One region of the Microbacterium sp. bgisy203 genome, then DNA from elsewhere that is predicted to be linked to it. Evidence: predicted binding sites of a transcription regulator. Region 1 holds the regulator's gene; the other holds the start of a gene.
The links. The regulator HrcA, encoded in region 1, represses chaperone genes, less so after heat shock. The targets are predictions, from matches to a motif close to TTNGCACTCGNNNNNNNCGAGTGCNAA.

Region 1 (9,348 bases):
GCTCAGCGGGCTCCGGAGCGGCGGCTACCAGCGGCCGAGGCGGGCGTTCAGGAGTGCGAGCGCGGCGGGCCCTGCCGTCGAGGTGCGCAGGACGGTGTCGCCGAGGCGTACGAGCGTAGCGCCGGCATCCTGCAGCGCGTCGAGCTCCTCCGGGGTGATGCCACCCTCGGGGCCGACGACGAGCACGATGTCGCGCTCGACGTCGTCGAGGACCAGCGTGGACAGCGGGGTGGATGCCGTCGGCTCCAGCACCAGCAGGCGCGCGTCCGCGCGCCGCGCAAGCTGCGCTGACGTGACCGGCTCCGAGACGGCGGGAACCCACGCACGGTGGGCCTGCTTCGCCGCTTCGCGCACGATCTGCTGCCAGCGGGCGACGCCCTTGAGCGCCTTCTCGGCCGACCAGCGCGAGACGCTCCGCGATGCCTGCCACGGCACGACCTCGTCGACGCCGAGCTCCGTCGCCGCCTGGATCGCGAGCTCGTCGCGGTCGCCCTTCGCGAGCGCCTGCACGAGCACGAGCCGGGGGGACGCCGCGGACACGTCCCGGCGTGCGTCGACCCGGACCATGACGCGCTTCGGCGCGACCTCTGTCACCGCGCCGCTCAGCCAGACCCCACGGCCGTCGCCGACCGTGACCTCTTCGCCGACGCGCACGCGGCGGACGACGGCGGCGTGGTGCGCCTCGCCGCCCGACAGCTCGACGGTCGAACCGGCCACGGCGCCGGCGACATGCGCCGCCTGCGCATCGTCGACGAGGAAGTGCAGCGCCATGATGTCTTCCGGGGTCAGCCGCGGAAGCGGTCGCGGAGCTTCGAGAACAAGCCCTGGTGGAACTGGGCCAGCTGCGGCGCGGGCGCCTTCGTCTTCTTCGCGAAGTCCTCGATGAGGGCGCGCGACTTGGCATCCAGCTTCGTGGGCGTCACGACCTGCACGCCGACCCGCAGGTCGCCGCGGTTGCCGCCGCGCAGCGGGGTGATGCCGCGACCCTTGATCGTGAGCACGTCGCCCGACTGCACACCCGCGCGTACCTCGAGGTCGACTTCGCCGTCGAGCGACGAGATGGTCGTCGCGGCGCCGAGGATCGCGTCGGGCATCGAGACCTCGAGCGTTGCGAGCAGGTCATCGCCGTCGCGGCTGAAGACGTCGTCGTGGGCGACGGTGATCTCGAGGTACAGGTCGCCGTTCGGACCGCCGGCGGGGCCGACCTCGCCCGAGCCGGGCAGCTGCAGGCGCAGCCCCGTCTCGACGCCGCCGGGGATGTCGACCGACACGGTGCGGCGTGCCCGCACGCGGCCCTGCCCCTGGCACGTCGCGCAGGGGTACGGGATCGTCGTGCCGTAACCCTGGCACGTCGTGCACAGCTGCGAGGTGACGACGTTGCCGAGGAGACTCCGGACCGTGCGCTGGACCTGGCCCGAGCCGTGGCAGATGTCGCACGTCACCGGCTGGGTGCCCGGCTGGCAGCACGAGCCCTCGCACGTCTCGCAGAGCACCGCGGTGTCGACCTCGATGTCGCGGTGCGTGCCGAAGACGACGTCCTTCAGGTCCAACGTGACGCGCACCAAGGCATCCTGGCCCCGCTCGCGTCGCGAGCGCGGACGGCCCTGGCGTGAGCCGCCCCCTCCGAAGAACGTCTCGAAGATGTCGCCGAACCCGCCGAAGCCCGCTGCGCCTGCGCCGCCGAACGGCGACCCGTCGCCGCCGATATCATAGCGCTGACGCTGCTCGGGGTCGCTGAGGACGTCGTAGGCGTGGGTGACGAGCTTGAAGCGCTCGGATGCGTCCGCGCCGGGATTCACGTCGGGGTGGAGTTCGCGTGCGAGACGCCGGTACGCCTTCTTGATCTCTTCGGGGCTCGCATCGCGCGAGACGCCGAGTACTTCGTAGTGGTCGGCCACGATCGCCTTTCCTGCCCCGGAGGGCACGATGGGTGTCTGTCGGGCGCGCCTGTCAGCGGGACGTGTCGTCCTCGTCGAGCAGGCGGCTCAGATAATGCGCGACGGCGCGGACCGCCGCGAGGTTGGTGGGATAGTCCATGCGGGTGGGGCCGAGCAGACCCACGCGCGAGCGGGTCCCGGCGCCGTCGTAGTCACTCGTCACGACGGATGCCTCAACGAGCCCGAACGGCGCGTTCTCGCGCCCGATCGACGCGGCGAGCCCCTGCTCGTCGGCGACCATCTCCCCCATGAGGCGAAGCAGGGTCACCTGCTCCTCGATGGCCTCCAGCAGCGGGTAGATGCTGCCGCGGAAGTCGCCCTCACGCTTGGCGAGGGTCGCGCTTCCGGCCATCACGAGCTTGTCCTGGCGGAAGTCGTCGAGCTCCTCCGCGACGATGCGGGCAACGGTGCGCACCGCCTCGTCGACGCGCGTGTGCGCGGGCGCCGAGGCCGTCAGGTCGGCGATCGCCTGCGCCGCGTCGGCGACGGGCTTGCCGGTGACGAGAGCGGCGATGGATGCCTTGACCTGCGCGACCTCCTCGGCATCCAGCTCGCCCTGTAAGAACGCGACGCGCTGTGAGACGCGCCCCGTGTCGGTGACGACGATCACGACGACGCGCGTGCCGCCCAGGTGCACGAACTCGACGTGCGACACGCTCGCGCGCGCGACCGACGGGTACTGCACGATCGCGACCTGGCCCGTCAGCTGCGTGAGCGCGCGGACGGTGCGGGTGAGCAGGTCGTCGAGGTCGACCGCCTCGGTGAGGAACGTCGAGATCGCGGCGCGCTGCCCGCCCGAGAGGGGACGGAGCTCGGCGAGGTGATCGACGAAGACGCGGTAGCCCTTGTCGGTCGGGACGCGCCCGGACGAGGTGTGCGGGGCGGCGATCAGCTCTTCGTCCTCGAGGAGGGCCATGTCGTTGCGGATCGTGGCGGCGGACACCCCGAACTGATGGCGATCGACGATCGCCTTGCTGCCGACCGGTTCGTTCGTGTCGACGTAGTCCTGCACGATCGCGCGGAGGACGCGCAGGCCGCGTTCCGAGACCATCGCTTCCTCCTCTGCACACGTGACAGGCGCCGATCTGGCACTCCAGGTGTTCGAGTGCCAATCCTAGCGCGAGCACCCTAGGATGAGCCGCATGCGCGCCGATGCCTCCCCTCGCCCTGTCGTCACGACCACCCGAGGCGACGTCGTCGGCACCACCTCCGACGGCATCGACCGCTACCTCGGCATCCCTTACGCCCTCCCGCCGTTCGGTGAGCGCCGCTTCGCCCCGCCGGTGGCTCCCCCGGCGTGGACCGAGGCGCGGGATGCCTCGGCCCACGCCGCAACCGCGCCGCAGGATCCGTACTTCGGCGCGATCGGCGAGCTGCTCGGCTCCGTCGAGATCGCGGGCGATGACATCCTGACCGTCGGCGTCTGGACCCCGTCGGGAGCGGCGCCGGGCTCGCTGCCCGTCTTCGTCTGGTACCACGGCGGGGCGCTCGAACGCGGCAGTGCGGCGCTGCCGGCGTACGACGGGACGACCTTCGCCCGCGACGGGCTTGTCTACGTCTCGGTGAACCATCGCGTCGGGGCGGAGGGTTTCTCCGTGCTCGAGGGCGCTCCACGCAACCTGGGTCTGTCCGACGCCGCTGCGGGCCTCGAATGGGTTCGGCGCGAGATCGCCGCGTTCGGGGGGCGACCCGGAGCGCATCACGATCGTGGGCGAGTCGGCGGGCGGATCGCTCGTCGCGGCGCTCCTCGCGCGCCCCGACACGGCCGACATCCCGGTCGGCGCGATCATCGAATCGGGGCCGCTGGAGGCACAGCCCGCCGAGCGTGCGGGCCGTGTGACCCGTGCGATGGCGAAGGCACTGGGCGTGCCGCCGACCCGAGACGCGTTCGCCGCGCTGTCGCCGCGTGACCTGCTCGACGCGCGCCGCCGCCTCGCGGAGGGATCCTCGCCGCTGTCGGGGACACCGGGCTACGCGCTCGCCCTCGACCCGGACAGCCTTCCCGTCTCGCCCGATCAGGCCCTGCGCACGCTCGGGATCCCTCTCGTGATCGGCACGAACACAGACGAGTACCGACTGTGGTTCACGCCCGCGCAGCTGGTTGCCATCAGCCCGTTCCGGCTCGCGCTCGCGCGCCTGGCGGCACGTGTGCCGCGCGCGGCGGTGCGCGCGTACCGCGACGCTCTGCCGGGTGCGAGTGCGGGCGAGATCCTGGGCCAGATCGTGACGGACCGCGTGCTGCGGGGGCCGGCGGTCGCGGTCGCATCCGCCCGCAGCGCGCCCACCTACGTGTACGAGTTCGCGTGGCGGAGCCCCGTGCGGGAGCTGCGGGCCGCGCACGCGATCGAGATCGGATTCGTGTTCGATCGGGTCGAGGCCTCCGACTGGCAGCAGATCGTCGGTCCCGGCGCTCCGCGTGAGCTCGCGGCCCGCATGCACGCCGACTGGGTGAGGTTCGTCGCCTCGGGAGGGCCGGGCTGGCCGCGCTTCTCGCCCGACCGTGTGACCCGGATCTACGATGTGCCCGTGCAGGACGAGCCGCTGCGCCGCGCGGCCGCGCTCGACGCGCTCGCGAGCTGACGCCCGACGCTTCTCAGGCCGGCTGACGCCCGACGCTTCTCAGGCCGTGAGGGCGCGGACGACGGCATCGGCCAGCAGCCGACCGCGCCGCGTGAGGATGACGCGCCCGCGGAGCGCCGCGGGCCCCTCGATCAGGCCGTCCGCGATGAGGGATGCCACGGCGTGGCGGCCCTCGCCCTGCAGCTCCGAGACCGGCAGCCCCTCCGCGATGCGCGAACGCAGCAGCACGCTCTCGAGCCGGCGCGCGCTCTCATCAGGGCGCTCACGCGCCGCGGCGGGCGAGTCCCCCGAGGCGAGGCGCTGCGCGTACGCCGCGGGATGCTTGACGTTCCACCAGCGCAGGCCCGCGACGTGGCTGTGCGCTCCGGGTCCGTAGCCCCACCAGTCCGTGCCGCGCCAATACGCGAGGTTGTGCCGCGATCGCTGTGCGGGCGAGGTCGCCCAGTTCGACACCTCGTACCAGTCGAAGCCCGCGGCGGCGAGGGCCTCGTCCACCAGCTCGTACATGTCGGCCTGCAGGTCGTCGTCGGGCCCCGGCACCTCGCCGCGGCGGATCTGGCGGGCGAGCTGCGTGCCCTCCTCGACGATGAGCGCATACGCCGAGATGTGGTCGGGGCCGAGGGCGACGGCGGTCTGCACCGACGCCTCCCAATCGGCGAGCGACTCCCCCGGTGCCCCGTAGATGAGGTCGACGCTCACGGCGAGGCCGGCCGCGCGCGCCGCGGCGACCGCGACGGCGACGTTCGCGGGGTCGTGTGTGCGATCGAGCGTGTGCAGCACGTGCGGCACGGCCGACTGCATCCCGATCGAGAGGCGCGTGACCCCGGCATCCGCCAGCCGCTCCGCGAGCTCACGCGTCACGGTGTCGGGGTTCGCCTCGACCGTGACCTCGGCATCCGGCGTGAGTCCGAACGTGTCGCGGACGCCGGCGAGCATGCGCGCGAGATCATCGCCGGGAAGGAGCGTGGGCGTCCCGCCGCCGAAGAAGACGGTGGATGCCGGGCGCAGCGGCCCCCTCGCGCCGAGCACGTTCTCGGACAGGGCGATCTCGCGCAGCACCTCGTCGGCGTATGCGTCCTGTCGGGCGCCGCGGAGCTCGGAGGCCGTATACGTGTTGAAGTCGCAGTAGCCGCATCGCACGCGGCAGAACGGCACGTGCAGGTAGACGCCGAAGTCGGTCGACGCGTCGACGGCGATGTCGTCGGGGAGCGCGCCGTCGACGGGCGCCGGGTCGCCGAGCGGGAGGGCGGATCCCATCAGGATGTCGCCGACATCGTGACCGGCCCGCTCACGAGCCGGTGGCGAACAGCGGCGAGATCGCCCGCAGGTATCCCTGGAACAGCTCGCGGCGACGACGCTTCACCAGCGGCGGGACGAGGCGGTAGAGGAAGGCGGTCGGCCGGTCGAAGGCGCGCACGACGAAGCGGACCTCGTCGCTCTCGTCCCACTCGATCGTGAAGGACTCCTCGCCGCTGACGACCGAGCCGCCGACGGTGCCCAGGGCGAACCCCACGCGCCGGGCCTCCTCCGTCGCGGAGATGACGCGCAGCTCGCCGTCGGCGTTCATGCCCTTGACGCGGCCGCGCACGCGGATGGTGGTGCCGGCGGCGACGTACGGGGTGCCGTCGGCGTCGAAGCGCTGATCGGCCTCGAGGCGCGACGGAGCAACCGGCGCGCCCTCGGCGTCGAAGCCCACACCGGAGTACATGGGTCCGGCGGCCGGACGCACGTCGGTGATCTGCAGACCCGCGCCGCGGAGCGCGCCCCACGACAGCAGCGCGTCGGCGGACGACTCGAAGCGCGCCTGACCGCTGCCGATCCGCCACGAGGCCTCCGCGGGGATGCTCCGTTCGGGCGGGTAGCTCATGAGGTCGTGGGCGTGCGTGGCACCCACGGCGGCGTAGTCGACCGTGTCTTCCTGGAAGTTCCCGCGGCGCATGTGCACCTCCCGTCGCGTTCTCTCGGGCCGCCTGTCACCGGGCGGCCCATGTCTGAAGGCTACTTCTTGGTCTCGACGTCTCCCGACAGGGCGGCGATGAACGCCTCCTGCGGAACCTCGACGCGGCCCACCATCTTCATGCGCTTCTTGCCCTCCTTCTGCTTCTCGAGGAGCTTGCGCTTGCGGGTGATGTCACCGCCGTAGCACTTGGCGAGCACGTCCTTGCGGATCGCCCGGATGTTCTCGCGCGCAATGATCCGCGCTCCGATCGCGGCTTGGATCGGCACTTCGAACTGCTGGCGCGGAATGAGCTTGCGCAGGCGCTCGGTCATGAGCGTGCCGTAGGCGTAGGCCTTCTCGCGGTGGACGATCGACGAGAAGGCATCCACCTTCTCGCCCTGCAGCAGGATGTCGACCTTGACGAGGTCGGCCTCCTGCGAACCGGCGGGTTCGTAGTCCAGCGAGGCGTAGCCCTGCGTCTTCGACTTCAGCTGGTCGAAGAAGTCGAAGACGATCTCGCCGAGCGGCATGTTGTACCGCAGCTCCACGCGGTCCTCGGAGAGGTAGTCCATGCCGAGGAGCGTGCCGCGGCGCGACTGGCAGAGCTCCATCACGGTGCCGACGTAGTCCTTCGGCAGCAGGATGCCGACCTTCACGACCGGCTCGGAGACGGAGGCGACGCGGCCGTCGGGGTACTCGCTGGGATTCGTGACGACGACGGTGTCGCCCGTGTCGGTCGTGACCTCGTACGTCACCGACGGCGCGGTCGTGATGAGGTCGAGGCCGAACTCGCGCGCGAGGCGCTCGGTGATGATCTCGAGGTGGAGGAGCCCGAGGAAGCCGGCGCGGAACCCGAAGCCGAGGGCGACGGAGGTCTCGGGCTCGTACTGCAGCGAGGCATCCGACAGCTTCAGCTTGTCGAGCGCTTCGCGAAGGTCCGCGTAGTCGCTGCCGTCGATCGGGTAGATGCCCGAGAACACCATGGGCTTCGGGTCGGTGTACCCGGGGAGCGCTTCGGCGGCCGGCTTGCGCTGATTCGTGATCGTGTCGCCGACCTTCGACTGGCGGACGTCCTTCACACCCGTGATGAGGTAGCCCACCTCACCGACGCCGAGCCCCTTCGTCGGGACGGGCTCCGGGCTCGACACCCCGATCTCCAGGAGGTCGTGGGTCGCGCGCGTCGACATCATCTGGATGCGCTCGCGCGGCTCGAGCTTGCCGTCGACCATGCGGACGTAGGTGACGACACCGCGGTACGCGTCGTACACGGAGTCGAAGATCATGGCGCGGGCGGGCGCCGACGCATCGCCGGTCGGCGCGGGGATCTGCTCTACGATCCGGTCGAGCAGCTCTTCGACGCCGACGCCGGTCTTGCCCGAGACGCGCAGCACGTCGTCGGGCGACCCGCCGATGAGGTTGGCGAGCTCGGCGGCGTACTTCTCCGGGTCGGCGGCCGGCAGATCGATCTTGTTCAGGACCGGAATGATCTGGAGGTCGTTCTCCAGCGCCAGGTACAGGTTCGCGAGGGTCTGCGCTTCGATCCCTTGCGCGGCGTCCACCAGCAGGATCGCACCTTCGCACGCCGCGAGCGAGCGCGACACCTCGTAGGTGAAGTCGACGTGTCCGGGCGTGTCGATCATGTTGAGCGCGTATGTGCCCGCGCCTGCGGACCACGGCATCCGGACCGCCTGCGACTTGATCGTGATGCCGCGCTCGCGCTCGATGTCCATGCGGTCGAGGTACTGCGCCCTCATGTCGCGATCCGAGACCACGCCGGTGATCTGCAGCATGCGGTCGGCCAGGGTCGATTTGCCGTGGTCGATGTGGGCGATGATGCAGAAGTTGCGGATCAGCTCAGGAGGGGTCGCAGACGGCTCGAGAGGCTTCAGGGCGCGCGGTGACATGTCGCAGGCAAGTCTACCGGCGCACGGGTGGTGCGAACGGCGGATGCCGCGGGCTCGCGCGACGCGGCGCGAACCATAACCGGCATCCGGCGGGACACGCCAGAGATCGCTCCGATGAGAAAGAGTTAACCGATCTGACACTTGCCAGGGCGCCGGGCGACGAAGAATGCTCAATCTGGCGACCGTCCTCTGCGCGATTCCCCCAGCCGCGCGCGGTCGTCACCGGAGAGACGATCGTGATGCCCGAGCACCCCGTTCCACCTGCCCTGCCCGAATCCACCCCCCGCCGCCGTTCGCGCAGCGCCCTCGCCGTGACGGCGGCGTTCGCGACCGCGTTCGCCGGCGCCGTCGTCGCCCCGACGGCCGCTGTCGCCGCCGTCGGTCCCGACGCGCCCGTCGTGATCTCCGAGGTCTACGGAGGAGGCGGCAACGCCGGCGGCGCGTTCAACCGTGACTTCGTCGAGCTCGCGAACGTCTCCGACGCGCCTGTCGATCTCTCGGCGTACAGCGTGCAGTATGCCTCGGCAACCGGAAGCGCGTGGCAGGTCACTCCGCTCACGGGCATCACCGTCCCTGCCGGCGGACAGGTGCTCGTCGGGCAGGCCACCGGTGCCGACACGACCCAGCCCGGCTTCACCGCCGACGTCGAGGGCTCGATTCCGATGTCGGGCTCCCAGGGCAAGGTCGCGCTCGTCTCCGACGCGACTGCGCTGAGCGGGGCGTCCGGCATCGCCGCCCTCCCCCAGGTCGTCGACCTCGTCGGCTGGGGCGGCGCGACGCACTTCGCCGGGGCCGCGGCGGCGCCCTCCACCGCCAACGGCACGAGCGTTGCCCGCTCCGCGTCCTTCGCGAACACCGGGGACAACCGTGCGGACTTCACCGTCGGCGCTCCGACGCCGACCGGCCTCACCGCGCCGCCCGTCGACCCGACCGACCCGCCGGTCGACCCCACCGATCCGCCCGTCGACCCCGCGATCGTCGCGATCTC
Region 2 (9,348 bases), on a different contig from region 1:
GCTGGGCGCCCCGAAGCAGAAGGGCGAGAAGTTCTGGCCCGCGTTCTTCCCGACGATCTGGCGCGGCCAGGAGAAGGAGAACGAGGAGAAGGCGCACGGCCTGCTGAAGAGGTTCAAGCTCGACAGCAAGGCATCCGACTTCGCCGCCTCGCTCTCGGGCGGGCAGCGGAAGCTCCTCGAGATGGCCCGCGCGCTCATGAGCGACCCCAACCTCGTCATGCTCGACGAGCCGATGGCCGGCGTCAACCCGGCCCTCACGCAGTCGCTGCTCGACCACATCCTCGACCTCAAGGACCTCGGCGTGACGGTCCTGTTCGTCGAGCACGACATGCACATGGTGCGCCACATCGCCGACTGGGTCGTCGTCATGGCCGAGGGCAAGGTCGTCGCCGAAGGGCCGCCCGACACCGTCATGGAGGACCAGGCGGTCATCGACGCCTACCTCGGCACCCACCAGGACGTCGACCTCGGCGTCGTGACCGGCCGCGTTCCGGGCGAGCTCGACGAGTCGGCGCAGGAGCTGCTCGAGGACATCCGCGAGGAAGAGGCCGCCGGCGTCGCCGAGGCCGAGGAGGAGAACAAATGAGCGTCGCGCAGAGCGCAGGGATGCCGGCGGAGACCGCGACCTCCGACGACATCGTCGTCGAGGTCAGGGACCTCACGGCGGGGTACCTGCCCGGCATCAACATCATCAACGGTGCGAACCTCGTCGCCCGCAAGGGCGAGCTGATCGGGATCATCGGTCCGAACGGCGCGGGCAAGTCGACGCTGCTCAAGTCGATCTTCGGCCTCGTCAAGGTGCGCGGGGGCGACATCACGCTGGGCGGCGAGTCGATCGTGGGCCTCAAGGCCGACAAGCTCGTGCACCGCGGCGTCGCGTTCGTCCCGCAGACCAACAACGTGTTCCCGTCGCTGTCGATCGAGGAGAACCTGCAGATGGGGCTCTACCAGAACCCCAAGATCTACGCCGAGCGGCTGGAGTTCGTCACCGGGATCTTCGCGGAGCTCGGCAAGCGCCTCAAGCAGCGCGCGGGGTCGCTCTCGGGCGGCGAGCGCCAGATGGTCGCGATGAGCCGCGCGCTCATGATGGACCCGTCGGTGCTGCTTCTCGACGAGCCCTCCGCCGGCCTGTCCCCCGTCCGCCAGGACGACGCGTTCATCCGCGTCTCCGACATCAACAAGGCGGGCGTGACGACCATCATGGTCGAGCAGAACGCGCGCCGCTGCCTGCAGATCTGCGACCGCGGCTACGTCCTCGACCAGGGCCGCGACGCCTACGAGGGCACCGGCCGCGAGCTGCTCAACGACCCGCAGGTCATCGGCCTGTACCTGGGCACCCTGGGCGCCGAGGACATCGGCATCCAGGACATGGGCAAGGAAGAGCTCGACCCCGACACGACGACGTCCTGACGGGAAGACAGAAGGGGGGATGCCGAGGCATCCCCCCTTCTGCGTGTCCGGTTCTGCGTGTCCGGTTCTGCGTGTGCGGCGCGAGCGGAAAGCGCGCGCGGGACGATTCTGCGTGTCGGGCGTGCGCGGCAGGCGCGAGCGGGCAAAGGGGAAGGGCCCCGGATCTCTCCGGGGCCCTTCGTGCACAAGACGCGCGTCAGCGGGTCTCGATGCGGGTGTGCGTGTTGTCGGCACCGTACTGGAAGATACCGATCGACGCCTCGGTCGGGTCGCCGTTCTCGTCGAACGTGATCGGGCCGGAGTAGCCGTCGTAGTCGGCCACGCCGCCGCCGAGGATGATGTCGGCGCACTCGGCGTACGAGGTGCACTTCTCACCCTCGCCCGAGCCGCCGGAGACTTCCTGCAGCTTGCTGGCGATCTCGGGGCCTTCGGTCGAGCCGGCGGTGAGCGACGCCAGCGCGAGCAGGATGACCGCGTCGTACGACTCGGCCGAGTACGAGTAGTCCTCGAGCTCGGTGTTGCCGTCCGCGGTCCACGCCGCGTTGAGGCGGTCCTTGAAGTCGTCCTCGAGCACCGGTCCGGGCGTCGTGCCCTTCGCGCCCTCGAGCGAGACGGACACGTCGGTGCCCCACTGCTTGAGGTTTCCGTCGACGAGGTAGAAGTTCTCCGCCGACTGACCCGCGTTCACCAGCAGCGGCGCGATGGTGGCGAACTGGTCGAAGGTGATCAGGACGACGGCGTCGGGCTGGGCCGCCGCGATCGTGGCGACCTGGGCGTCGAACGAGCTGTCGCCGTCGTTGTAGGACGCCTCGGCGACGACCTTTCCGCCGGAGCTCTCGAAGACCTCCTTGACCACGCCGAACAGGCCCGTGCCGTAGGCGTCGTTCTGGTAGATGATGCCGATGTTCTTGTGGCCGTCCTCGGCGATCAGGTTGCCGAGCACCTCACCCTGGAGCAGGTCACTCGGGGCCGTGCGCCAGTAGAGGCCGTCGTCGTCCCAGTCGGTGAAGTCGGGCGACGTGTTGGCCGGTGAGAACGTGATGATGCCCGCCGCGACGTTGGAGTCGAGGAAGAGCTTGGTGACGCCGGAGGCGGCGGCACCGATCATCGCGGAGACGCCCGCGTTCTGCAGCTTCGGAACCGTCGTCTCGAAGGCCTTGTTGTCGGCGTCGCCCGAGTCGCCGGGCGTGAAGTCGATCGTGAGTCCACCCTTGGCGGCCTCGTTGACCTCGTTGACGGCGAGCAGGACGCCGGCCTCTTCGGGCGGGCCGAGGAAGGCCAGGCTGCCGGTCTGGGGCAGCACGCTGCCGATCTTGAGGGTCAGGTCCTCTGCGGGAGCGCTGCTCTCGGAGGGTTCGGCCGAACCTCCGCCGCCGGCGCAGCCGGCGAGGAGGAGGGCGCTGGCGGCGGTGACGGCGATCGCGCCGACGAGCTTGCCAGCACCTGAACGCGTGAAGACGCTCATGTTGCTCCTTGCTGTGAGTGAACACGGGGGGACTACGGGCGCCTCCCCAGTGGGTCAAACCTAGCCCGAGGGTGATCTCGCCAATGTTGCGATGCGTTAACGGTGTGAAACAGGACGATCACGGTGCGATAACGAGCGCGACGGTGAGGGGTGCGCGCCGGCGCGGAGGTCAGACGATCTGGGCGGGCTGGCGCGTCCCCCGGCCACGGCGCGAGTGCCGGAGCGAGTCGATCGTCAGGATCACGAGCGCGACCCACACGAGGCCGAAGCCGATCCACCGCTCGAGCGGCATCGGCTCGCCGAGCAGCCACCACCCGGTGAGGAACTGCATGATCGGGGCGACGAACTGCAGCATCCCGATCACCGTCAGCGGAGCGCGCCGGGCGCCCGCGGCGAACAGCAGCAGCGGGATCGCGGTGACCGCGCCGGCGAGGGTGAGGAGCACGGCGTGTCCGGCGCCGGCGTTCCCGAAGGTGATTCCAGACGTCTCTGCGACGACCACGAGCTGGCCGATCGCGATGGGCGCGAGCCAGAGGGATTCGAGGGTGAGTCCGCTGATGGCATCCACCCGCGGGCCGATCTGCTTCTTCACGAGCCCGTATGTGCCGAAGGATGCCGCGAGGGTGAGGGCGATCCAGGGGAACGCGCCGTACGCGACGATGATGACGATGATGGCGACCGCCGCGATCGCCATGGCGACCCACTGCGCGCGGCGCAGGCGCTCACCGAGGACGAGCACTCCGAGCAGCACCGTCACGATCGGGTTGATGAAGTACCCGAGGCTCCCCTCGATGACGTGGCCGGTGAGGATGCCGATGAGGAACACCTGCCAGTTCACGTAGATCAGCAGGCCGGCGATGATCGTCCAGAACACGAGCCGCTTGTCGCGGAGGATCGCGACGAGCTTTCGCCAGGTGCGCGTGACGGTGAGCAGGAGCGCGCAGAAGATCAGCGAGAACAGGATGCGCCAGGCGACGACCTCCCAGGGGCCGGTCGGGGCCAGCAGGATGAAGTAGAGAGGCATGAAGCCCCAGAGGAAGTACGCGGCGAACGCGTACACGCCGCCCAGCGTCTCTTCGCGGGCCGACTCCTCGGGTGTCATGGGTCCAACCCTAGGACGCTCCTGACACCGTCCGGCGCGTCGAGTCCGCGGCATCCTGCCGACGTGCGCGCAGTTCCTGCCACCTCCCCTTTCTCGCACCTCCTCCCCGCCGAACGGGGGAAGGGTGAAGGATGCCGGGGAATGCAGAAAGCCCCCGGAACGAGCCGGGGGCCTTCTGAGACGGGACGTCAGCGGACGACGACCGCCAGGACGTCGCGAGCCGAGAGCACGAGGTACTCGTCGGCGCCGAACTTGACCTCGGTGCCGCCGTACTTCGAGTAGAGGACGCGGTCGCCGACGGCGACGTCGAGCGGCACGCGGTTGCCGTTGTCGTCGACGCGGCCGGGGCCGACGGCGATGACTTCACCCTCCTGCGGCTTCTCCTTGGCGGTGTCGGGGATGACGAGACCGCTGGCGGTCTTCTGCTCGGCCTCGACCTGCTTGATGACGATGCGGTCCTCGAGCGGCTTGATGGAAACCGACACGGTTCACCTCTTTCTGGTGCGGCGTACTGCCGTGGTCACGGAAAAGACTGATTAGCACCCGCAGGGGCGGAGTGCTAATGGCAAGTCTAGAGCGCGGCTGGCACTCGTGCAACGCGAGTGCCAGCCATGCGGAGTGGCGACGCGTCGCGACGTGACACGATCCGGGTGCGCGGCGTCCGCTGCCCGCTCGCGACGTACGACAGGCGAAGCTCCCTCGCGGCGCGGAGCGCACCCGCGCCTAGGCTGGGCGGATGGACCTCGCCGAGCTCACCGCCCTGCTCACCCCCGAGGGACTGCGCCTGGTCGATGAGCTCGGCCCGCTCGACTCGACGGACGATGTCGCGGCGGCGGTGTCGCGGCTGCGCGCGGCAGGCCTCGCACCCGATCTCGTGTCCGCAGCGGTCGGGCAGGCGCGGCTCCGCACCCGCGCCCGCGCGAAGTTCGGACCCTTCGCCGACCGGATGCTGTTCACCCGGGCCGGGCTCGAGCAGGCGACGCGGCTCGAGATCGGCGCCCGCCACGCGGGCCGGTTCCGCGACGCCGGGGTGACGCGCGTCGCCGACCTGGGCTCGGGAATCGGCGGCGACTCCCTCGCCTTCGCGGGGATCGGTCTCGACGTGCTCGCGGTCGACGCCGACGAGATCACCGCGGCGATCGCCGCGTACAACCTCGCCCCGTTCGGCGCAACCGTGCGCCACACGCGCGCCGAAGAGGTCGACCTCGACGGCATCGACGCGGTCTGGCTCGATCCCGCGCGCCGCACGGCCGGCCACACCGAGACCACCCGCGTCGGCGCGGATGCCTGGACGCCGAGCCTCGACTGGGTGTTCGGACTGGCTGAGCGGATGCCGGCGGGCATCAAGCTCGGGCCGGCCTTCGACCGCAGCCTGCTTCCCGCGGGCTCCGACTCCCATCCCGTCGAGGCGCAGTGGATCTCGGTGGACGGTTCGACGATCGAACTCGTCGTCTGGACGGGCCCGCTCGCACGCCCCGGCGTCCGGCGCAGCGCGCTCGTCGTGCGCGGCGTGTCGGCGGCCGAGCTCACGGCATCCGGCGACGCCGACGACGCTGCGGTCCGCGACCTCGGCGCGTACGTGCACGAGCCCGAAGGTGCCGTCATCCGCGCGCGCCTCATCGGCGAGGTCGCCCGCGGGCTCAACGCCGGCATGCTCGACCCGAAGATCGCGTACCTCACGTCCGACGCCGCGGCGACGGGCGAGTTCGCGCCCTTCGTGCAGAGCTTCCGGGTGCGCGAGAGCCTGCCGAACGACGTCAAAGCGCTCGGGCGCGCGTTGCGCGAGCGCGGGATCGGGACGCTCGAGATCAAGAAGCGCGGCGTCGACGTCGACCCCGCCACCCTGCGCACGCGGCTGAAGCTGCGCGGCGACGCCTCGGCGACCCTCATCATCACGCGGGTCGGTGCCGCGCGGCTGACGCTCCTCACCGATCGGGTCTGACTCGGCCGCGGGGCGCAGGCGCGGCGGGGCGCGGCGCGGCCGCGGCTGGGGCCCGGGCGCGCGCACGGGGCGTCGAGCCCCGGCCGCTTGCCGTCGCCCGCATCGCACAACTCAGGCAGAACGGCACACCGGCGAGCGTCCGGGGCTCAGATCGACCGATCTGCCTGAGTTATGTCACGGCCGCACCCGCAGAGGGCGGATCCCGCGCCGGCGCGCGTCAGCCGAAGAGCGGGCCCTGCGTCGAGGCCCACCTCAGCCATCCGGCGCTGTAGATCACCGACAGAAGGCTCAGGCACAGGGCCCAGATTGCGACGGGGCGCGACTCCCACGGCCGCCGCAGCGCGGCGACCGCGAGCCCGGCGCCCACGAGCCCGATGAGGAACCCCCACCCGACGAGGAACGACACGATCAGGCCCAGGATGCCGAAGGTCAGCGCCCACCCGGCGCTGTGGGGCAGCACCTCGGGAACGGGCGCCCACCGGACGTCGGGCTCGGGTTCGAGGTGGCTCGTCGCGGTGATCGGCACCGGCTCGGTGAGCTCGCGCTGGAATCCGCCGCGGTGCTCGCCGGGGAGGGTGGAGGACGCCGCGTTCACGACATCCGGCGACGGCGCGTCCGTCGACGGGGTGTCGGAGGGCGTGGCACCCGCCTCCGATGCCGGCTCTCCGGATGCCGGCGCGCGGCCGGTCGGGTCGGTCACGGCATCCGTCCGGCGAGACGTGCGTCGGCGAGCGCGGGCCCCGCTGCGTCGTCGTCCGCTTCGGCGACCTGGATCTCGGTCACGGGGAGCGTCGAGTCGGCGCCGAACTCGAGTGTCGACGGGCGATGCCCGCTCGCGATGAGTTGCGCGGCGAGCGCGGCGATCATGGCGCCGTTGTCGGTGCAGAGGCTGAGCGGCGGGATCCGCACCGCGACGCCCGCGGCCGCGGCGCGCTCGAGGGCGACCTCGCGCAGGCGCCGGTTCGCGATGACGCCGCCGCCGAGGAGCAGCCGCGGGATGCCGTAGCGGTCGCAGGCATCCAGCGCCTTCGTGACGAGCACGTCGACGACGGCCTCGCGGAACGACGCCGCGACATCGGCGGTGTCGACCGGCGCGCCGGTCTCCGCGGCTTGCTCGACCCAGCGCGCGACGGCGGTCTTGAGCCCCGAGAACGAGAAGTCGTACCGGTGCTCGGCCATGTCGGAGGCGCGGGAGAGGCCACGCGGGAAGCGGATCGCGTTCGGGTCGCCGGTCGCCGCGGCGCGGTCGATCTCGGGGCCGCCGGGGTAGGGGAGCCCGAGGATGCGGGCGATCTTGTCGAAGGCCTCGCCGGCGGCGTCGTCGAGGGTCTCGCCGAGCAGTTCGACGTCGGAGACGAGGTCGCGCACGAGCAGCAGCGACGTGTGCCCACCGCTCACGAGCAGTGCGATCGTCGGGTACTCGACCTCGTCGCCGGTGAGGATGTCGGCGGCGATGTGGCCGACGAGGTGGTTGACGGCGTAGAGCGGCTTGCCGAGGCTGACGGCGAGCGCCTTCGCGGCGCCGACGCCGACCATGAGGGCTCCGGCGAGGCCCGGTCCGCTCGTCACGGCGACGGCGTCGAGGTCGTCGAGGGTGATGCCGGCCTCGGCGACGGCGGCCCCGATCGCGGGCTGCAGCGCCTCGAGGTGCGCGCGGGCGGCGACCTCGGGGACGACGCCGCCGTAGCGCGCGTGCTCGTCCATCGAGCTTGCGATCGTGTTCGACAGGAGCGTCCGGCCGCGGACGATCCCGATGCCGGTCTCGTCGCAGCTCGTCTCGATCCCGAGGACGAGGGGTTCGGCGTCCATCATGACGGGCCTCTCTCGACGCACACGTCACAACTGACGAACACGTCACAAAAGCAGGGCGAAACGGCCGTTACACGTCCCACGGGCGACCCCATGCGCGGTCCGCCCTGCTTTTCGCGCATGATCGCCCTGCCCGTTCCGCTCATGTGCACGCCCCCGCATCGGCCGGGTCGACGGCGCGCGCGGCGGACCACGCGCGCACGTCGAGCTGCATGACGATCGCATCGACACCGTCGGAGGGGTAGTAGTTGGCGCGGCGGCCGATCTCGCGGAATCCCTCCGACGCGTACAGCCGCTGCGCGACCGTGTTGTCGTCGCGGACGTCGAGGAAGACGTTCCGGACCCCCCGCACGGATGCCAGTTCGATCAGCGCCTCGAGGATCGCGCGTCCCGTGCCGCGGCCGCGCGCGGATGCCGCCAGCGCGATGGTCTGGATGTCGCCGTCGTTCGCTCCTGCCGGGGCGCGCAGGCCGGCGTAGCCTTCGATGCGCCCGGCACGCTCGGCGACGAGGTAGTGGTTGTGCGGCGAGGCGAGCTCGGCGGCCATCACGGCGTCGCTCCAGGCATCCGACGCGAACGACGCCCGCTCGATCGCCATGATGGCGTCGAGGTCGGCGGCGGTGGCGGAGCGGAGCGTGCTCATGCGCTCACCCGCTTGCCGGCGCCCGGGAGCGTCACGTCGGGCGCGCGGAGGTAGAGCGGCTCGGACCCGGACAGGACACGGCCGGCGGCGACGGCGCGGCCGGCGAGGGTGGCGAGCATCGCGGCGGAGATCGCGTGGGTGTCGCGGCGCGCCGCGCCCAGCCCTTCGAGGACGTCGTCGATCGTGTCACGCGGCGTCAGAGCGGGGCCGGCCACACGCACCGGGATGCCGTCGTCGTCGATGCCGTCGTAGACCGAGTAGGCGAACTCGCGGCGGCGCGCATCGGTCACGATCGCGAAGCGAGGCACGTCGGCGAACGGGTCGGCGAGCGCCTCCCCGAGGAAGACGGCGAGCGCCGCCGCGTCGTGGCTCGGCACCGCGACGACGGGAAGCCCGCGCCCGAGGGCGAAGGCGCGCGCCGCGGCGATGCCGACCCGCAGTCCGGTGAACGGTCCGGGACCCATGCCGGAAGCGACATGTGTCAACCTCACGGGCTCGGGGGCGCCCGTCTGCCCGATCGCGCCGTGCGCGGCATCCGCCAGCACGTTCTGCAGGAGCGTACCGATGACCTCGGCGTGGGCGAGAGGGTTGTCGCTGGATGCCTCGGCCCGCACGACCCCGTCGCTCTCGACGACGGCGACGGCCGTGCCGAGCGAGGTGTCGATGCCGAGGATCACACCCTCCAGGGTACCGGGCCGTTCCGGGTGCGGGCTGGGCGGGCGCCGGCCGGGCACGCGGTCATACACGCGCCCTCGGCCGACGCCCTGCCCCGCGCGTCAGAAGGTCGCGGTGTCGGGGTCGGAGCCCACGCGCTGGCCGCGGTCGAGCGCGTCGATCGCGGCGACCTCGTCGGCGGTGAGGTCGAAGCCGAAGACGTCGAAGTTCTGCGCGATGCGCTCGGGCGTCGACGACTTCGGGAAGAGGATCGTGCCGTGGTCGAGGTGCCAGCGGATCACGACCTGCGCGGGCGTGACGCC

Region 2: the regulator HrcA is predicted to act here: its motif matches at 4,560-4,586, upstream of groES (co-chaperone GroES).

Annotation. Positions count from the first base shown of each region.
Region 1 covers NZ_JBYIPF010000001.1:154,827-164,174, forward strand. Annotated here, with positions in the region: gene AC3ENQ_RS00720 (16S rRNA (uracil(1498)-N(3))-methyltransferase) at 25-771, opposite strand; gene dnaJ (molecular chaperone DnaJ) at 786-1,898, opposite strand; gene hrcA (heat-inducible transcriptional repressor HrcA) at 1,951-2,988, opposite strand; partial or broken gene AC3ENQ_RS00735 (carboxylesterase family protein) at 3,080-3,556, shown strand; gene AC3ENQ_RS00740 (carboxylesterase family protein) at 3,645-4,517, shown strand; gene hemW (radical SAM family heme chaperone HemW) at 4,557-5,774, opposite strand; gene AC3ENQ_RS00750 (DUF1990 domain-containing protein) at 5,806-6,456, opposite strand; gene lepA (translation elongation factor 4) at 6,516-8,360, opposite strand; gene AC3ENQ_RS00760 (ExeM/NucH family extracellular endonuclease) at 8,600-9,348, shown strand, end outside.
Region 2 covers NZ_JBYIPF010000002.1:136,666-146,013, reverse strand. Annotated here, with positions in the region: gene AC3ENQ_RS04085 (ABC transporter ATP-binding protein) at 1-586, shown strand, start outside; gene AC3ENQ_RS04080 (ABC transporter ATP-binding protein) at 607-1,410, shown strand; gene AC3ENQ_RS04075 (ABC transporter substrate-binding protein) at 1,607-2,875, opposite strand; gene rarD (EamA family transporter RarD) at 3,045-3,977, opposite strand; gene groES (co-chaperone GroES) at 4,166-4,462, opposite strand; gene AC3ENQ_RS04060 (class I SAM-dependent methyltransferase) at 4,714-5,919, shown strand; gene AC3ENQ_RS04055 (hypothetical protein) at 6,137-6,619, opposite strand; gene tsaD (tRNA (adenosine(37)-N6)-threonylcarbamoyltransferase complex transferase subunit TsaD) at 6,616-7,731, opposite strand; gene rimI (ribosomal protein S18-alanine N-acetyltransferase) at 7,871-8,371, opposite strand; gene tsaB (tRNA (adenosine(37)-N6)-threonylcarbamoyltransferase complex dimerization subunit type 1 TsaB) at 8,368-9,048, opposite strand; gene AC3ENQ_RS04035 (aldo/keto reductase) at 9,148-9,348, opposite strand, start outside.